2 regions of the Streptomyces sp. NBC_01723 genome follow, and region 2 is predicted to be linked to the other one. Evidence: riboswitches for the same ligand, from Rfam matches in the RefSeq annotation. Region 2 holds a riboswitch; the other holds the start of a gene.

Region 1 (8,247 bases), 180 kb from region 2:
GAGATATGGATCCGCGGACCGGTGGCGGCGCCCGAGCCGCCCGACCGGGGGCCGACCGCCCCCGAAATGCCACGCGACCCCGCCCTCGCCGAGGCGCCGGGCTTCTCCTGGATCGGCGTCCACGGCGGTGCCGGGGTGACGACGCTCGCCGGGGTGTTCGGCGGGCAGGACTGCGGGCGGGGCTGGCCCGGCCCCGGCGACCCGTCGTCGGTGCTGCTGGTGGCCCGCACGCACGCGGCCGGCCTCACGGCCGTCGGCCGGGCCGTGGAGGAGTTCCGGCTCGGACGGGTGCCCACGGGGGTCGGGCTCGACTCCGTCGTCCTCGTCGCGGACGCGCCCGGGCGGCTCCCCCGGCCGCTCGCCCAGCGGGTGCGGCTGCTCGAGTCGGCCGTGGACGTCCACCGCGTCCCGTGGGTCCCCGCCTGGCGCCTGGACGGGACGCACGAGGGCCCGCCCCGCGGGACGGAGTCGCTGGTCCGCCGCACGCGGCGGGTGCGCTGAGCCCGGTCGGCACCCCCTGGACGCCGCTGGAAAGATGCACACGCATGGACAAGTGAATGCAGACGCATATAATGCATGTGCTGGTATTCACTCATCGCCGATCACTCCAGGGGACACCATGACGCGCCGCTTTCTCTTCCTGCTGGGCAGCAGCCGCCCCGACGGCAACACCGAGCTGCTCGCCCGCCGGGCCGCCGAACAGCTCCCCGCGGACGTCGAGCAGCGCTGGATCGACCTGGCCCGGAACCCGTTGCCCGAGTTCGAGGACCTGCGGCACGACAGCGACCACACGCGCCCCACCGAGGGCAACGCCGGTCTGCTGCTCGACGCCACGCTCGCCGCGACCGACCTCGTGATCGCGTCGCCGCTGTACTGGTACTCGGTGTCCACGCCGGTCAAGCGCTACCTCGACCACTGGTCGGGCTGGCTGCGCACGCCCGGCCTCGACTTCAAGGCGACCCTGGCCGGCCGCACCCTGTGGGGCGTCACCGCGCTGGCGCACCAGGAGCAGGAGGTCGCCGACCCGCTGGTCGGCACCCTCGGCAACTCCGCGGCCTACATGGGCATGCGCTTCGGCGGAGTACTGCTCGGCAACGGCAGCCGGCCCGGTGACGTGCTGCGGGACACGGACGCGCTGTCCCGCGCCAAGACGTTCTTCGCGCGGGAGGCGCCGCTCGCCCGGTTCCCGTACGAGGAGCCGGTGGCCGTGCCCGCCCGGTGAGGTCCTCGGGCGCGCGGCGTGGCGCCCTACGGGGTGATGTCCTACGCCGTGATGTCCTTCGACGTGAACCGCGCCCACGCCGCCGAGCCGAAGACCGCCGCGTAGAGGGCCTGGAGGCCCAGGTTCTTCACCAGGTCGTCCCAGTAGACCGGTTCGCGCATCAGGTCGGCGAAGGACAGCCAGTGGTGCGAGAAGAAGTACGGCTGGAGCGCGTGCAGCTGGGGGATCTGGTCGAGGATCTGGACCGTGATCAGCAGCCCGACGGTGGTCGCCATCGCCGCGATGCCGCTGCCCGTCAGCGTCGAGACGAACAGGCCGAGGGCCGCGACGCCGACCAGTGAGGCGGCCACCACCAGGGCGATCAGCAGGGCGCGCCCCAGGCCCTCGGCGTAGCCGATCCGGGTGCCGGAGATGGTGATCAGGTCGCCCAGCGGGAAGAGCAGCGCCCCGACCGCGAGCGCCGAGACCGCGACCACCAGGGTGGCGGCGAGGCAGAAGGCGATCACCGTCGCGTACTTGGTGAGCAGCAGCCGGGTGCGCCCGGCCGGGGCGACCAGGAGGTAGCGCAGCGTGCCCGCGCCGGACTCGCCGGCGATCGCGTCGCCCGCGACGACGCCGACGGCCATCGGCAGGAAGAACGGGAGGGTCGCGGCGAGCGCGGTGAAGACCAGGAACAGGCCGTTGTTGCTGATCTGCGAGATGAAGGCCGGGCCCTCGCCGCCACCCCCACCGCCGCCACCGAGCGACGACGACCCGTCGCTCGTCTCGATCTTCACCGCGATGCCCACCAGGACCGGCACGGCGGCCAGGACGCCCAGCAGGGCGAGGGTGCGCCAGCGCCGGAAGGTGATCAGCAGTTCGCTGCGCAGCAGTCCGAGGGACCACAGCGGATTCGGTGTGCGCACCGCACCCACGCCCGCGCCCGGCGTCTCCGCCCGCGCCGGCGGCACGTTCCCCGTCTCAGCCCGCGACATCGAATCCCTCTCCGGTCAGGGCCACGAACGCGTCCTCCAGGGAGGCCCGTTCCAGTGCGAAGCCGCGGACCCGGACGTGGGCCGCGACCAGGGCCGCGTTGACCTCGGCCAGGTCGCGGTCCGGGGGCTCGGCCGTCACCCGGTCCTCGGCGACGACCACGTCCCCGGCGCCCTGCTCCTTCAGCACCCGGGCCGCCTCGCCCGCGTCCGGCGTGTTCACCACCAGCCGGCCGCGCGCCCCGGCCGACAGGTCGGCCACCGCGCCCTGGGTGATCAGGCGTCCCTGGGCCATCACGGCGGCGTGCGTGCAGACCTGCTCGATCTCGTCCAGCAGGTGGGAGGAGAGGAAGACGGTGGTGCCATCGGAGGCCAGTTCGCGGACCAGCGCGCGGATCTCGCGCATGCCCTGGGGGTCGAGCCCGTTGGTCGGCTCGTCCAGGACCAGCAGGCGGCGCGGCTGGAGCAGCGCGGCGGCGAGGCCGAGCCGCTGCTTCATGCCGAGCGAGTACGCCTTCGCCTTCTTGCCGGACGCGGCCGCGAGGCCCACCCGGTCCAGCGCCGCCGCGACGCGCTCGCGCCGGGTGCGCGGGTCGGCGGTCGGGTCGGCGGCGTCGTAGCGCAGGAGGTTGTCGCGGCCGGAGAGGAAGCCGTACAGGGCCGGGCCCTCGATGAGGGCGCCGACCCTGGGCAGTACGGTGCGGGCCGCGCGCGGCATGGGCCGGCCGAGGACCCGGGCGCTGCCCGAGGTCGGTTCGATCAGGCCCATCAGCATGCGGATGGTGGTGGTCTTGCCGGAACCGTTGGGGCCGAGGAAGCCGAAGACGCTGCCCGCCGGGACGGTCAGGTCGAGACCGTCCACGGCGAGCTGTCCGCCGCGGTAGCGCTTGGTGAGCCCGCGGGTGGAGATGACGGCGTCGTCCGCCCGCTCCGGCTCCGTGACGGACGGTTCGGCCATCGGCTTCCTCTCCTGTGCCCCTGCTCCGTTACTTCGCGGCGTTCGCGGCCTTCACCAGCGCGTCCTTGGTGACCGCACCGGCGTAGACCTTGCCGTCCTCGGTGATCAGGGCGTTGACCAGGCGGGTCTTGAAGACCGTGCCCGAGCCGAAGTCGCCCTTGACCTGGTCGCCGAGGGACCCGAGGAAGCCGCCGAGGTCGCCGCCGCCCGCGGCACCCGTGGGCAGGCCCTGGCCGCCGGTGTCGAACGCGGCGATCGAGTTCCAGCCCTCGCCGATGACCTTCAGGCCGTCCAGTTCCTTGGCGAGGTCGCCCTCGGCCTTGCGCCCGTGCTCCGGGGCCTTGGTGGCCTTCTCGTCGGCCTCGGTCACCTTCGCGCCCTTGGGCGGGGTGAAGTCGAACGTCGACGCGTCCGGCTTCGCGAAGCTGACCTTGGTGAAGCCCGCGTCCACGACGGCGGCGCCGCCGCTCGCCGGGGTCAGCGTGAACTTCAGCGGGGTGCCGGTCTCGGCGTCCACGGCGACGGTGATCGCACCGACCGTGGAACCCTTCTGCCTGGGCTCGACGACGAGCCGGTACGCGTCGCGGCCGGCCACCTGGGCGGTGCCGCCGACCTTCACGGACGTGGTGTCGTCGATCGACTTGAGCGCCTGGTCGGCGAAGTCCTTCGGGGTGGCCGGCACGTCCTTCTCCGGCCGCTCCGCGCCGTCGGACGTGGAGTGGTAGACCTCGTTGGACTTGCTGTCGTAGCCCCAGACGTCCTTGCCGTCGTGGATGAGGCTGTACTCGGCGGCGTCCTCCAGCAGGGACACCTTCTGCCGGTCGGGGCCGTCGGCCGCGACGCGCAGGGTGTGGGAGCCGGAGACCAGCTGGGTGAGCTTGGCCGAGGGGTCGGCGGACGAGCCTCCGTCCTTCCCGTCCCCGCCCGGACCGCCGGACATTCCGGACATCAGGCCGCTCTCCAGGCCGCCGAGGTCCGGCAGGCCCAGGTCGGTGCTGATCCGGACCGTGCCGGAGAGCTGCTGGACGTCCGACTCGGCGATCTTCTGGACGAGTTCCTCCGCCGTGACCTTCGGCAGGTCGGGGTCCCCGGAGTCGGCGAGAGCGGGGACCAGCCCGATCGTCGCGGCCGCCACTCCCATCACCGCGACCGGGACGACGTACCGCGCGGCCTTGCGCCGTCGGGCGCTCAGCTCCTCGCCCGCCCCGGGGGTCGTGTTGTCGTCGGAATCGATCGGTGCCATCTGTGCCCTACCTCCGTCGTCGGCGGCGGCTGCTCGCGACCTCGCACTCGTTCACCCGTGAGCCGCCATTCTCACCCGAATCGGTGAGGATTGGTGTTTCCGTGGTGTCCATCTGACCAAATCACCGGAGCGCAATCGTCAGACCGCGGACTCAACTCCACGTACTCCTGCGGGATGACACCGGAGGGCGGTTCCTCCCCCGCCCCGTAGGGGACGGGTACGCCGCCCGCCGACGGAGGGCACCCGCCCGTGGCGCGGCGCACGGGCGGGGCGGGGGGTTCAGCCGGCCCGGTGCACCACGGCGTCGCACAGTTCCACCAGCGCGGCCTTCGCCTCGCACTCCCGCAGCGGGGCCAGGGCCGCGCGGGCTTCCTTGGCGTAGCGGACGGTGTCCCGCCGGGCGTGCTCCAGCGCGGGGTGGGCACGCAGCAGGCGCAGTGCCTCGGCGTGCCGGGCGTCGTCGCTCAGGTCGGAGGCGAGCAGCTCGCTCAGCGCGACGTCCTCGGCGAGGCCCAGCCGGGCCGCGCGCTCGCGCAGCCGGAGCACCGGCAGGGTGGGGATGCCCTCGCGCAGGTCCGTGCCGGGCGTCTTGCCCGACTCGTGGGAGTCGGAGGCGATGTCCAGGACGTCGTCCGCGAGCTGGAAGGCGACGCCGAGCCGCTCGCCGTACTGGGTGAGCACGTCCACGACCGTCTCGTCGGCGCCCGACATCATCGCGCCGAACCGGCAGGAGACGGCCACCAGCGAGCCGGTCTTGCCGCCCAGCACGTCCAGGTAGTGGTCGACGGGGTCCCGGCCGTCCTGCGGGCCCGCCGTCTCCAGGATCTGGCCGGTGACCAGCCGCTCGAACGCGAGGGCCTGCACGCGGACCGCCTCGGGCCCGAGGTCGGCGAGGATCTGGGAGGCACGGGCGAACAGGAAGTCGCCGGTCAGGACCGCGACCGAGTTGTCCCAGCGGACATTGGCGCTGGCGACCCCGCGCCGCACGGCGGCCTCGTCCATCACGTCGTCGTGGTACAGCGTGGCCAGGTGGGTCAGCTCCACCACCACGGCCGAGGGCACGATCCCGGGGGCATAGGGGTCACCGAACTGGGCCGAGAGCATCACAAGGAGCGGCCGGAACCGCTTGCCGCCGGCCCGCACCAGATGCTGGGCGGCCTCCGTGATGAAGGGCACCTCGCTTTTGGTTGCCTCAAGCAACCCTTCCTCGACCGCGACCAATCCGGCCTGGACATCGGCTTCCAGAGCCTGGTCCCGCACGCTCAGCCCGAACGGCCCGACGACGGTCACGAGGGGTCTCCTGTCTGCTGGTGTCTACTGGCGATTACCTGGTTTGTCGATAGGTCGCTGCCACCACTCGAGTCAGCGTATCCGGTCACCTTTCGATCACCGCTAGCGCCCACCGTTACAGGCCGGGCGGTATCGGATCATGAGCGGTATGTTTTTGATCGGTCGATATGACCACATATTGACCGATACCAATATCGCCTCCCCGGTCCCGAACGGATGCCCGCGCGGCACGCGAAAACACCGGACGGGCGAAGCACTCTGCATCCAGGGCCGGTTGGAGCACAGTTGGGACTAATGCCCGTTTTGCCGCGCTTGTTGAGGCCCGTGAGTTGGCTCACTCCGGAGCACCCTCGGGCAACCCCGCCGCAACCTGCGCCCTCCCTTTGTCCCGCAAGCCAGTTGAGGCTTGGCAACCGCAAAGGATCAAGAGCCCCAAACGCCTCAGACCAAGGTCAACAGGGCGTTGGGTGATTCCTGCACTTGTTTCGGACATGTGCTCTCGCATACGTTCCCGGCCTGTCGGGCGGACGCCGAATCCTGCCATCGCCCGTACACACAGTCATCCACTCAACTCACTCGCCGGCAGGAGCGGGGGACCCAGGTAAGTCGCCGCACCGGTCACCACCGGAGCGGCTCGGGGTGAAGCCGTACCCGTCAGGGCGCGGCCGGGCACCTCCCCGCCCGAACCCGACAGCTCACCTCGCAGGCGTCAGGAGAGGGATACAGATGTCTGCCAACGGTCAGAACCGTCACGCCCGGACCACCCGCATCGCCCGCAGGCTCGCCGTGGCCGGCACCGGTGTCGCGGTGCTCGCCCTGCCGCTCATCGGCGCCACCGGCGCGTCCGCGGCCACCCCGGCCGCCACCAAGACGGCCGCCACGGCGGCGACCACGTACCCGGACAACCTCGACGGCTGGATCCGCGAGTCGCTCGACGTCATGGCGCAGCACGGCATCCCCGGCTCGTACGAGGGCATTCACCGCAACATCATGCGGGAGTCGTCCGGCAACCCGCTCGCCATCAACAACTGGGACATCAACGCCATCAACGGCACCCCGTCCAAGGGCCTGCTCCAGGTGATCGACCCGACCTTCCAGGCGTACCACGTCGAGGGCACCTCCTGGGACCCGTACGACCCGGTCGCCAACATCACCGCCGCCTGCAACTACGCGGCCGACCGGTACGGCTCGATGGACAACGTCTTCGGCGCGTACTGAGCCGCACCGGGACGTTCAGAAGACCCGTTCGAGGACGACGGCCACGCCGTCGTCCTCGTTCGTCGTCGTGACCTCGTCGGCCACCGCCTTGAGTTCGGGGTGGGCACCGGCCATGGCGACGCCGTGCGCCGCCCAGTCGAACATGGGGATGTCGTTGGGCATGTCGCCGAAGGCGATCGTGTGCCGCCGGCCCACCCCCAGGTGCTCGGCGGCCAGCGCCAGGCCGGTCGCCTTGGTGATGCCGCACGGCTGCAGCTCCACCGTGCCGGGCCCCGACATGGTGACCGTCGCGAGGGAGCCGACCACCGCGCGCGCCGTCGACGCCAACTCGTCGTCGCTCAGGTCGGGGTGGCGCAGCAGCACCTTGCTGATCGGGGTGCGCCACAGCTGGTCGCGCCGCTCCACCCGCACCGCGGGCAGCGTGGGGTGGGGCATCAGGTACCCGGGCTCGATGAGGGTCAGGCCGTCGACGCCGTCCTGGTCGACCGCGGCGTGCACCTGGCCCACCTCGGCCTCGATCTTGCCGAGCGCGGTCTCCGCCAGCTCCCGGTCCAGGGTCACCGACCACAGCATCCGGTGCGCGCCGGCGTCGTACACCTGCGCGCCCTGCCCGCACACCGCGAGCCCCGTGCACCCGAGGCGGTCGAGCAGGGGCCGCACCCGGGGTGCCGGGCGCCCCGTCACCACCAGGTGCCGCGCACCCGCCCGGGCCACCCGCGCCAGCGCGGCCAGCGACCGTTCGGAGACGGTGTCGTCGCCGCGGAGCAGCGTGCCGTCGAGATCGGTGGCGACGAGTGAGTATGCGGTGCGGTCCATGATCAGAGAATACGGACGCGACACCCATCCGACTCACCCGCGACCGGTTCCGAACGAGGACGCAGCGAGTGCGTTCGAACGCGCACGACGACGCACGAACATGTCCGAAACCTGGCACATCATCGGCTAAAGCCGGTTAAAGGCCTGTGCACCGGTTGGCAACAACATGGTCTGCTACCTACCCCTCGAGTCAGCCCCCGGGGTACCTTCCTGTTGTCCAGGGGGGACTTGATCGGGGGGTCGGGTTGAACAGCGGACGCGTACGTGTGCTCGGGCCACAGGAGCTGGGCGAGGGGGAACGGGAGCACTGGCGGGACATACGCGCCAAGTCGACGGCGCCGCGCAACCCTTTCATGGAACCGGAGTTCACCGACGCCGTGGGCCGGGTACGGCCGCGGGCGCGGGTGGCGGTGCTGTACGACGGCGGTGAGGCGGCCGGATTCCTGCCGCACGAACGCGGACCGCTGGGCCAGGGCCGGGCGATCGGGCTGGGGGTGTCGGACTGCCAGGGCGCGGTGCTGCGCCAGGG
Region 2 (8,247 bases):
GTGCCACGCGGACCGGGGCCGACGGGTTCGGGGCGTGGATCATCTGGCCCTTGCCGACGTAGATGCCGACGTGGCTGATGCCGGAGTAGAAGAAGACGAGGTCACCGGGGAGCAGTTCGGACCGGGCGACGCGGCGGCCCGCGTCGATCTGGGCGTAGGTGGTGCGGGGGAGGGAGGCGCCCGCGGCGCGGTAGGCGGCCTGGGTGAGGCCGGAGCAGTCGAAGGCGTCCGGACCGGTCGCGCCCCACACGTAGGGGCTGCCGAGCTTCTGGTAGGCGTAGGCGACGGCCGCCGCGGCGCGGGAGTTGGGTGCCTGGGCGGACGGGGCGGACAGTGGCTGCCGGTCGCCCGCCGACGAGCGGGACGCGCGGTCACCCGTGCCCTGGCCCGACCGGGTGCGTTCCTCCGCGGTCAGCCGGGACAGCAGGCGGCGGGCCGTCTCCAGCTTTCCGGTGACGGTCTCGCGGTGGCGTTTCAGTTCGGCCCGGCGTGAGGTCAGCGAGGTCAGCTCGACGCGGGCGGCGCCGCGCAGTCGCTCGATGTCCCGCAGCTCCTTGCGTACCCGGCCCACGGCGGCCGTCTGCCGGCTGCCCGCGCGTTCGACGAAGGCGGCGTTGTCGAGATACCGGTCGGGGTCGGCGGAGAGCGCGAGCTGCAGGGCGGGGTCGAGGCCGCCGCTGCGGTACTGCGCCGCGGCGACCGAACCCAGCGCCTCCCGGGCCGAGTTCAACCGGTCCTCCTTGCGGGCGGCCTGATCCCGCAGCTTCTCCAGGTGCTCTTCGGCGGCGTCCGCCTTCTCCTTGGCGCCGTTGTACTTCTCGGTCGCGACCTCAGCCTGCTGGTACAGCTTGTCGACCTTGGCCCTGACCTGGGCCGCCGTCGGCTGCGGATCGGCGTGACCGGTCCCGCCCAGGCCCGTCGCGGTGGCCGCGCCCGCGAGGGTGATGGTGGCCGCCGTACGGGCCCTGCCGCCGCCCGTCACGCGCTGTCGCGGCCTGCGGTGCGTTCCCACCTGCGACCCACGTCCTTCCGTACGACTCGACTCCGGCCCGTGCCGGGTCGGCTCCGGTCCGCTCCGGCTGCCTGAGGGAGGACGCTAGGCGCGTCGGTAACGGTCCGGTGCCGGGATGCGCGGAAGTGGCGGTACCGGATCGGCCCGCGCATGCATCTGACCGCGTGCCCGTCCGGCGGCCGTCGTCTTCACGCGGGGTGATGACCGAGCTGCCCGATCGGGGACGGGTGAGGGACCTGAGCTGTTATGGGGCGCATATATGCGCCGCTTTCCGCACCGGGGCGGCTCAGGCACCGCCGGGCCGGTGTCGGACGTCCTCCGGCCGCTCATTAGGCTCCGGCCTCATGGACGTACTCATCCACCTCTTCGTCGGTCTGCACATCATCGGCATCGCCGCGCTCCTCGGCGGCTTCCTGACCCAGATGAAGGCGATGGGCCGGGGCACGGCCCGCTTCATCCCCGCGATGCTGCACGGTGCGCTGACGATGCTGGTCACCGGTGTCGCCCTGGTCGGTCTCAACCAGGCCGACGACCAGTCCGTGGACAACCTCAAGATCGGGGTGAAGCTCGCCCTGCTGATCGTGATCCTCGGCCTGGTCTACGTGAAGCGCGACGACGAGAAGGTCGACAAGCCGCTGTTCGGCCTCGTGGGCCTGCTGACCGTCGCGAACATCTTCATCGCGGTGCTGTGGACGTGACGGCGGAGGCGCTCGTGCCCGCGGACCGCAGCCCGGCCCGGGCCTGGGCGACCGCTCCCGCCGCGACCGCCAGCCACCCGGCCACCGCGATCCACAGCAGGACCCGGCCGGGCGCGTCCAGCCACGCGACGTCGATCGCGGCGGCCACGGACAGCGTCGCCGCCGCCGTCATGCCGAGCGGGAAGACCGTCGACCAGCGCCGCACGTCGTAGCGGACCCGCGGCCAGACGAACTCGGCGACCAGCAGGACGACGTACCAGGCGAGGTCGAGAGTGAGCAGGAAGACGGTCACGTCGTGCAGCACGGCGCCGTCGTCGGAGTTCCACAGGTACATGCCGGTGCCGGTCGCCGCGATCAGTTTGGCGCCGGCGAGGGCCGAGATGGCGAGTGCCCCGCCCGCCACCCAGTGGTCACCGGAGCCCCGGGCCACCTGCCGCAGATCGAAGCGGAACAGCGCGATCAGGTAGAGCACGATCCCCAGCCAGAACGGCACCAGCGCCGCGTGGGCCAGCCAGGGCGTCGAGGTGACCGCGGACAGCGTGGCGCCGAGCACCGCCAGCCCCTCCGTGGCCACGCACCCCAGGAACACCGCCCCCGGCATCCTGCGCCCCCAGTGCCGCACGACCAGGAGGAGCAGCACCGGCCACAGCAGCGTCGCCAGCGCCAGCAGCGCGGCGGCCAGGGTCGTCCAGCCGAGCAGCGAGAGCCGGGTGCCGAGCACGGTGGTCGCGGCGACCGCGGTGAGCGCGCCCGGTGTCCCCGCCCGCGTCAGCCACTGCGGGCGCTCGGCCAGCAGCAGGTGGACGAAGTTCACCGCCAGGGTCAGCCAGGCGGCGCAGGCAAGGAACAGGGCGATGCGGGACAGGACCTCGTGTCCCGTCATGTGCAGGGCGACCGACAGGATGCCGGTCGCCATGACCGCGGCCCCGGCCGCCGGTGGACGCTGCGCCCACCAGGCGCGCAGGGGGGAGGGGAGAGTGCCTGACGACGTGCCTGACGACATGCCCCGATGCTAGAGAGCCGCGCCGGTCAGGCCGGGCGCACCACGCTGTGGATCGACGACTCGCCGTCGTAGTAGATCGACTCCTCGCGGACGTACGCGCCCGGCTTCGGGGCGTGGATCATCATGCCGTTGCCGATGTAGAGGCCGACGTGGCTGAGGTCGTCGTAGAAGAAGACCAGGTCACCGGGGAGGGCCTGGGAGACGGGGACGGTCGTGCCGGCGTTGACCTGGTCGTACGTGACGCGCGGCAGCGTCACCCCCGCGGCCTTCCAGGCGGCCTGGGTGAGGCCGGAGCAGTCGTAGGAGCCGGGGCCGGTGGCGCCCCAGACGTACGGCTTGCCGATCTGGGCGCGGGCGAACGCGAGTGCCTTCTCGGCCTTGGTGCCGTACGACGAGTCCGGCGTCGAGGAGCCCGACGAGCCGTTGCCGCCGGACTCCGAGGAACCGGAGGAGGTGCCACCGCCGCTCTCCTGCCGTGCGGCCTCCTCCCGCCGCTCGCGCTCCGCTGCCTGCTGCTCGGCCAGCTCCGCGGCCTTGCGGGCAGCCTCCTCCTGCTTCTTCCTCTCGATCGCCGCGAGCCGGGCCTTCTCCTCGGCGGTCAGCTTCGACAGCAGCTCACGCGCGGTGGCGAGCTTCTTCTGGACGGTCGACTTGGCCGTCTTCAGGTCCTGCTGCGAGCCGGTGAGCGTCTCCAGGCTCTCGGTGGCCTCCCGGCGCTTCTTCATCGTCTCGGACTGCTGCGTGACGTAGTCGTCGACCGCGGTCTTCTGACGGCCGGTGAGCCGGCCCATCAGCTGGTTCTGGTCGAAGTACTCCTGCGGCGAGTCCGCGAGCAGGAAGGTCGCCGTCTCCGGGACCGCCGTGCCCGTGCGGTACTGCGCGGAGGCGAAGGAACCCAGCTCCTCGCGGGCGTCGTTGAGCTTCTGGGTGCGCTGGGCGACGTCGTCGAGGAGGGTGTCGACCTTCTTGCGCTGCTTGGCCGTCTTCTCCTTGGCCGCGTTGTACTTCTCGGTGGCCGACCCCGCCTGGCGGTAGAGGTCGTCGACCTTCTTCTCGACCTCTTCGAGGCTCGGCCTGTCGTCGTCCGACGGGGTGGCGTTCGCTGTCTGGGACAGCAGGGCGACGGAGGTGAGGGCCGCTGTGGCGAGGGCCGGGGTCCGTAGGCCCGTGACGCGTGAACCGGTGGGGCGCGACTTGCGGTGCGACGCCAAGGAGGCGACTCCTTCCAGTGCTCCGCCTACCGGGTTAGCTGTCGGGTTCGGGCGGCACGGAAGGGTTGCCCTACGGCGGACCGTCCTCTGGAGGGCGGTGCGGCCGATTCACCCCAAGTTCTCGGTTGGGTCCCCGGCTCCGGGCGCCGTGGCGGGCACGCCGGACTCGGCGGAGGCCGCGCGGCCCGGCGAGGTTCGCCGGAGGGGGTCGTTCGGCCTGCCCGCACCGTAGCCAACTCGTGTGGCCGCTGTGAAGGTTGGTGGGTGATATGCCCGATACATTTTCGTGACCTCGGCGACGGGCGTCACTCTTCGTGTCGCACCACGTCGCAGGGCGTGCCGGTGGGTGGTGTCCCGGCCGTTTTCCGGGGTGGCGCCGGGTTGTCGGTGGGGCGCCCTAGACTCGGAGAGCGATGAGCAGCCTCTTTGACGACAGCTTCCTGGCGAGCCTCCAGACCCCCCGGGGTCACGAGGAGGAACCCCCGCCGCCGCCCGAGGACGGTCACGGACCGGAGCCGGTCCCGCACGATCTGTTCGGCGGGAAGTTCGACGCGCCTCCGGAGCGCGACCGGTACTACCGGGACGGCGCCCCGCGCCCCGCCCTGGACCCGGCCGCCCTCCTGGACGGGCTGAACGACAACCAGCGCGCCGCCGTGGTGCACTCCGGCTCCCCCCTGCTCATCGTGGCCGGCGCCGGCTCCGGCAAGACCCGCGTGCTCACCCACCGCATCGCCCACCTGCTGGCCGAGCGCGGCGTCCACCCGGGCCAGATCCTCGCGATCACCTTCACCAACAAGGCCGCCGGTGAGATGAAGGAGCGCGTCGAGCAGCTCGTGGGCCCGCGCGCCAACGCGATGTGGGTGATGACCTTCCACAGCGCCTGCGTCCGCATCCTGCGCCGCGAGTCGAAGCGGCTCGGCTTCACGTCGTCCTTCTCGATCTACGACGCCGCCGACTCCAAGCGGCTCATGGCGCTGGTCTGCCGCGACCTCGACCTGGACCCCAAGCGTTTCCCGCCCAAGTCCTTCAGCGCCAAGATCAGCAACCTGAAGAACGAGCTGATCGACGAGGAGGACTTCGCCGCCCAGGCCGCCGACGGTTTCGAGAAGACCCTCGCCCAGGCGTACGCGCTCTACCAGTCGCGGCTGCGCGAGGCCAACGCCCTCGACTTCGACGACCTGATCATGACGACGGTCAACCTGCTCCGCGCCTTCCCGGACGTCGCCGAGCACTACCACCGCCGCTTCCGGCACGTCATGGTCGACGAGTACCAGGACACCAACCACGCCCAGTACGCCCTGGTGCGCGAGCTGGTCGGCACCTCCGAGCACCCGGTCGACGTGCCGCCCGAGGCCGAGGTCCCGCCCGCCGAGCTGTGCGTGGTGGGCGACGCCGACCAGTCGATCTACGCCTTCCGCGGCGCCACCATCCGCAACATCCTCCAGTTCGAGGAGGACTACCCGAACGCGACGACGATCCTCCTGGAGCAGAACTACCGCTCCACCCAGACCATCCTCACCGCCGCCAACGCGGTCATCGAGCGCAATGAGTCCCGCCGGCCCAAGAACCTGTGGACCAACCAGGGCGCCGGCGCGCAGATCACCGGGTACGTCGCCGACACCGAGCACGACGAGGCCCAGTTCGTCGCCGACGAGATAGACCGCCTCACGGACGCGGGCGAGGCCAAGGCGGGCGACGTCGCCGTCTTCTACCGCACCAACGCGCAGTCCCGTGTCTTCGAAGAGGTCTTCATCCGCACCGGCCTGCCCTACAAGGTCGTCGGCGGCGTCCGCTTCTACGAGCGCAAGGAGGTCCGGGACGTCCTGGCCTACCTGCGGGTGCTGGCCAACCCCGAGGACTCGGTGCCGCTGCGCCGGATCCTCAACGTCCCCAAGCGAGGCATCGGCGACCGGGCCGAGGCGATGATCGACGCCCTGTCGCAGCGCGAGAAGATCAGCTTCCCGCAGGCGCTCAAGCGCGTCGACGAGGCGTACGGCATGGCGGCGCGTTCCGCCAACGCCGTCAAGCGGTTCAACACGCTCATGGAGGACCTGCGCACCATCGTCGAGTCCGGCGCCGGACCGGCGACCGTTCTCGAGGCCATCCTCGAACGCACCGGCTACCTCGCCGAGTTGCAGGCGTCCACCGACCCGCAGGACGAGACCCGCATCGAGAACCTCCAGGAACTCGCGGCCGTCGCCCTGGAGTTCGAACAGGAGCGCGCCGAAGGTGAGGAGGCCGGCACCCTCGCCGACTTCCTGGAGAAGGTCGCGCTCGTCGCGGACTCCGACCAGATCCCGGACGAAGAGGACGGCGACGGCGTCGTCACCCTGATGACCCTGCACACCGCCAAGGGCCTGGAGTTCCCGGTCGTCTTCCTCACCGGCATGGAGGACGGCGTCTTCCCGCACATGCGCGCCCTCGGCCAGGCCAAGGAGCTGGAGGAGGAACGGCGGCTGGCGTACGTCGGCATCACCCGCGCCCGCGAGCGGCTCTACCTGACCCGGTCCACCCTGCGCAGCGCCTGGGGCCAGCCCTCCTACAACCCGCCCTCGCGCTTCCTGGAGGAGATCCCGGCCCCCCACCTGGAGTGGAAGCGCACCGGTGCGAACGGACCGGCTCCCTCCGCTCCGGTCTCGGGAGTGGCGGCCTCGCTGTCGTCGTCCCGTTCCCGCTCCTCGGCGTCGGGCGCGTCCGGCTTCGCCACCCGCCGGTCCGCCGGCGCGGAGCAGCCGACGGTGTCCCTGGCGGTCGGCGACCGTGTCACGCACGACCAGTTCGGGCTCGGAACGGTCGTCGGGGTCAAGGGCACCGGGTCCAACGCGGAGGCGACCATCGACTTCGGCGACACCAAGCCGAAGCGGCTGCTGCTGCGGTACGCGCCGGTGGAGAAGCTCTGACGGTGCCGGACCGGCCGCGCGGGCCCGGGCTGCGGCTCGGGTCCGCGCGGCCGGGCGGCGCACGCCCCCGGGGCGGGCAGACGGCTGAGACGCTACGGCGTCACTGCGGGTTGAGACCGTGGCTGCGCAGCCACGACAGCGGGTCGATCGCCGAGCCGCCGGAGGGGCGCACCTCGAAGTGCAGGTGCGGGCCGGTCGAGTTGCCCGAGTTGCCGGAGAATGCGATGGCGTCACCGGCTTTGACGCTCGTACCCGAGGGAACCTGATAACTGGAGAGGTGGCAGTACCACGTCTCCGTGCCGTCCTTCGCCGTCACGATCATCATGTTGCCGTACGCGCTGTTGTACTGCGTCCGGACGGTGCCGTCGGTCGCGGCCATCACCGTCGTCCCGTACGACACGGGGAAGTCGATGCCGCTGTGGACGGACATCCAGTTGATGCCGGCCTGCCCGTAGTACGCGCTGAGGCCGTGCTGCGCCACCGGGAGGGCGAACTTGGGGCGCAGCCGCTCCTTGCGGGCCGCCTCCTCCGCCGCGCGCTTCTTCTCGGCTGCCTGCTCGGCCTTGAGGTCGATGCGCTCCTGCGTCCGGCTGGCCCGGTCGGCGAAGTCGTCGGCTCCGGCGGCGAGACTGGTGAGCTGGGTGTCCAGCTTGTTGTTGGCCGTGGACGGCTTCACCGGCGCGGCCTGCTGCCCGCCCGGGTCCGCGGCCGCCGCCGTGGTCTCCGTGCCCTCGTCGCCGGTGAGGCTGCCGACGGAGGCGGCCGCGATACCGGCGACGCTCATCACGCAGGCCGACGGCACGGCGATGGTCAGCAGCGCGGAGCGCTTGGCGGGCAGACGGCGGCGGGAACGCGTCCCGGCCCGGGAGGCGCCGCGCGCGGCCGGGATGCGGGCGGCCGGGGTGATCTCCTCCTGGCCGTCCAGGAGGGGTGTCACGGTGGGGAGTTCGCCGGTGGCGGCCAACTCGCCTTCGTGCGGGGCCGTTTCGTCCCCGGCGGACAGGATGTCCTGGGTGGCGTCCTGCGCTGCCGCGGGCTCCGCCGGGTGCGCGGTGGCGCCGTCGGGGTTCCACTGGGTGGCGTCGTAGGCGCCGGTGTCGAACGTGCCGGTGGCGAAGGCGTTGGCTTCGAAGGTGGCCGTCTCGAAAGCCGTGGCCTCGAAGGTGGCCGTCTCGAAGGCGGAGGTCTCGTCGGAGGCGACCGTCTGGAAAGCGCCGGTGTCCAGGGTGCCGGTGGCGAAGGCACCGGTCTCGAAGCTGCCGGTCTCGAAGGCACCGGTCTCGAAGCTGCCGGTCTCGAAGGTCTGCGTGCCCCAGTCCCACTGCTGGGTCCCGTCCGCCGGGTTGCCGGACGGGTCCGGCTGGGTCCAGGCGCCGGTGTCCCACTGCCCGGTGGCCTCGGCGCCCGTGGCCTGCGGCTGCAT

Evidence for each region. A riboswitch is a leader RNA that binds a small molecule or an ion and turns the genes downstream of it on or off. The one in region 2 is predicted to bind cyclic di-AMP.
Region 1: it holds a riboswitch for cyclic di-AMP, as region 2 does, so the genes downstream of both, OIE75_RS22170 (transglycosylase SLT domain-containing protein) here and OIE75_RS23115 (C40 family peptidase) in region 2, are expected to answer to the same signal.

What each region holds. Positions count from the first base shown of each region.
Region 1 covers NZ_CP109171.1:4,775,344-4,783,590, reverse strand. Annotated here, with positions in the region: gene OIE75_RS22200 (DUF6668 family protein) at 1-501, shown strand, start outside; gene OIE75_RS22195 (flavodoxin family protein) at 620-1,222, shown strand; gene OIE75_RS22190 (ABC transporter permease) at 1,264-2,196, opposite strand; gene OIE75_RS22185 (ABC transporter ATP-binding protein) at 2,183-3,151, opposite strand; gene OIE75_RS22180 (LolA family protein) at 3,180-4,394, opposite strand; gene OIE75_RS22175 (polyprenyl synthetase family protein) at 4,674-5,684, opposite strand; cyclic di-AMP (ydaO/yuaA leader) riboswitch at 6,252-6,407, shown strand; gene OIE75_RS22170 (transglycosylase SLT domain-containing protein) at 6,411-6,902, shown strand; gene OIE75_RS22165 (HAD family hydrolase) at 6,918-7,718, opposite strand; gene OIE75_RS22160 (GNAT family N-acetyltransferase) at 7,985-8,247, shown strand, end outside.
Region 2 covers NZ_CP109171.1:4,958,046-4,966,292, forward strand. Annotated here, with positions in the region: gene OIE75_RS23100 (C40 family peptidase) at 1-1,012, opposite strand, end outside; gene OIE75_RS23105 (hypothetical protein) at 1,357-1,710, shown strand; gene OIE75_RS23110 (tellurite resistance/C4-dicarboxylate transporter family protein) at 1,688-2,713, opposite strand; gene OIE75_RS23115 (C40 family peptidase) at 2,740-3,924, opposite strand; cyclic di-AMP (ydaO/yuaA leader) riboswitch at 3,931-4,106, opposite strand; gene pcrA (DNA helicase PcrA) at 4,338-6,824, shown strand; gene OIE75_RS23125 (M23 family metallopeptidase) at 6,925-8,247, opposite strand, start outside.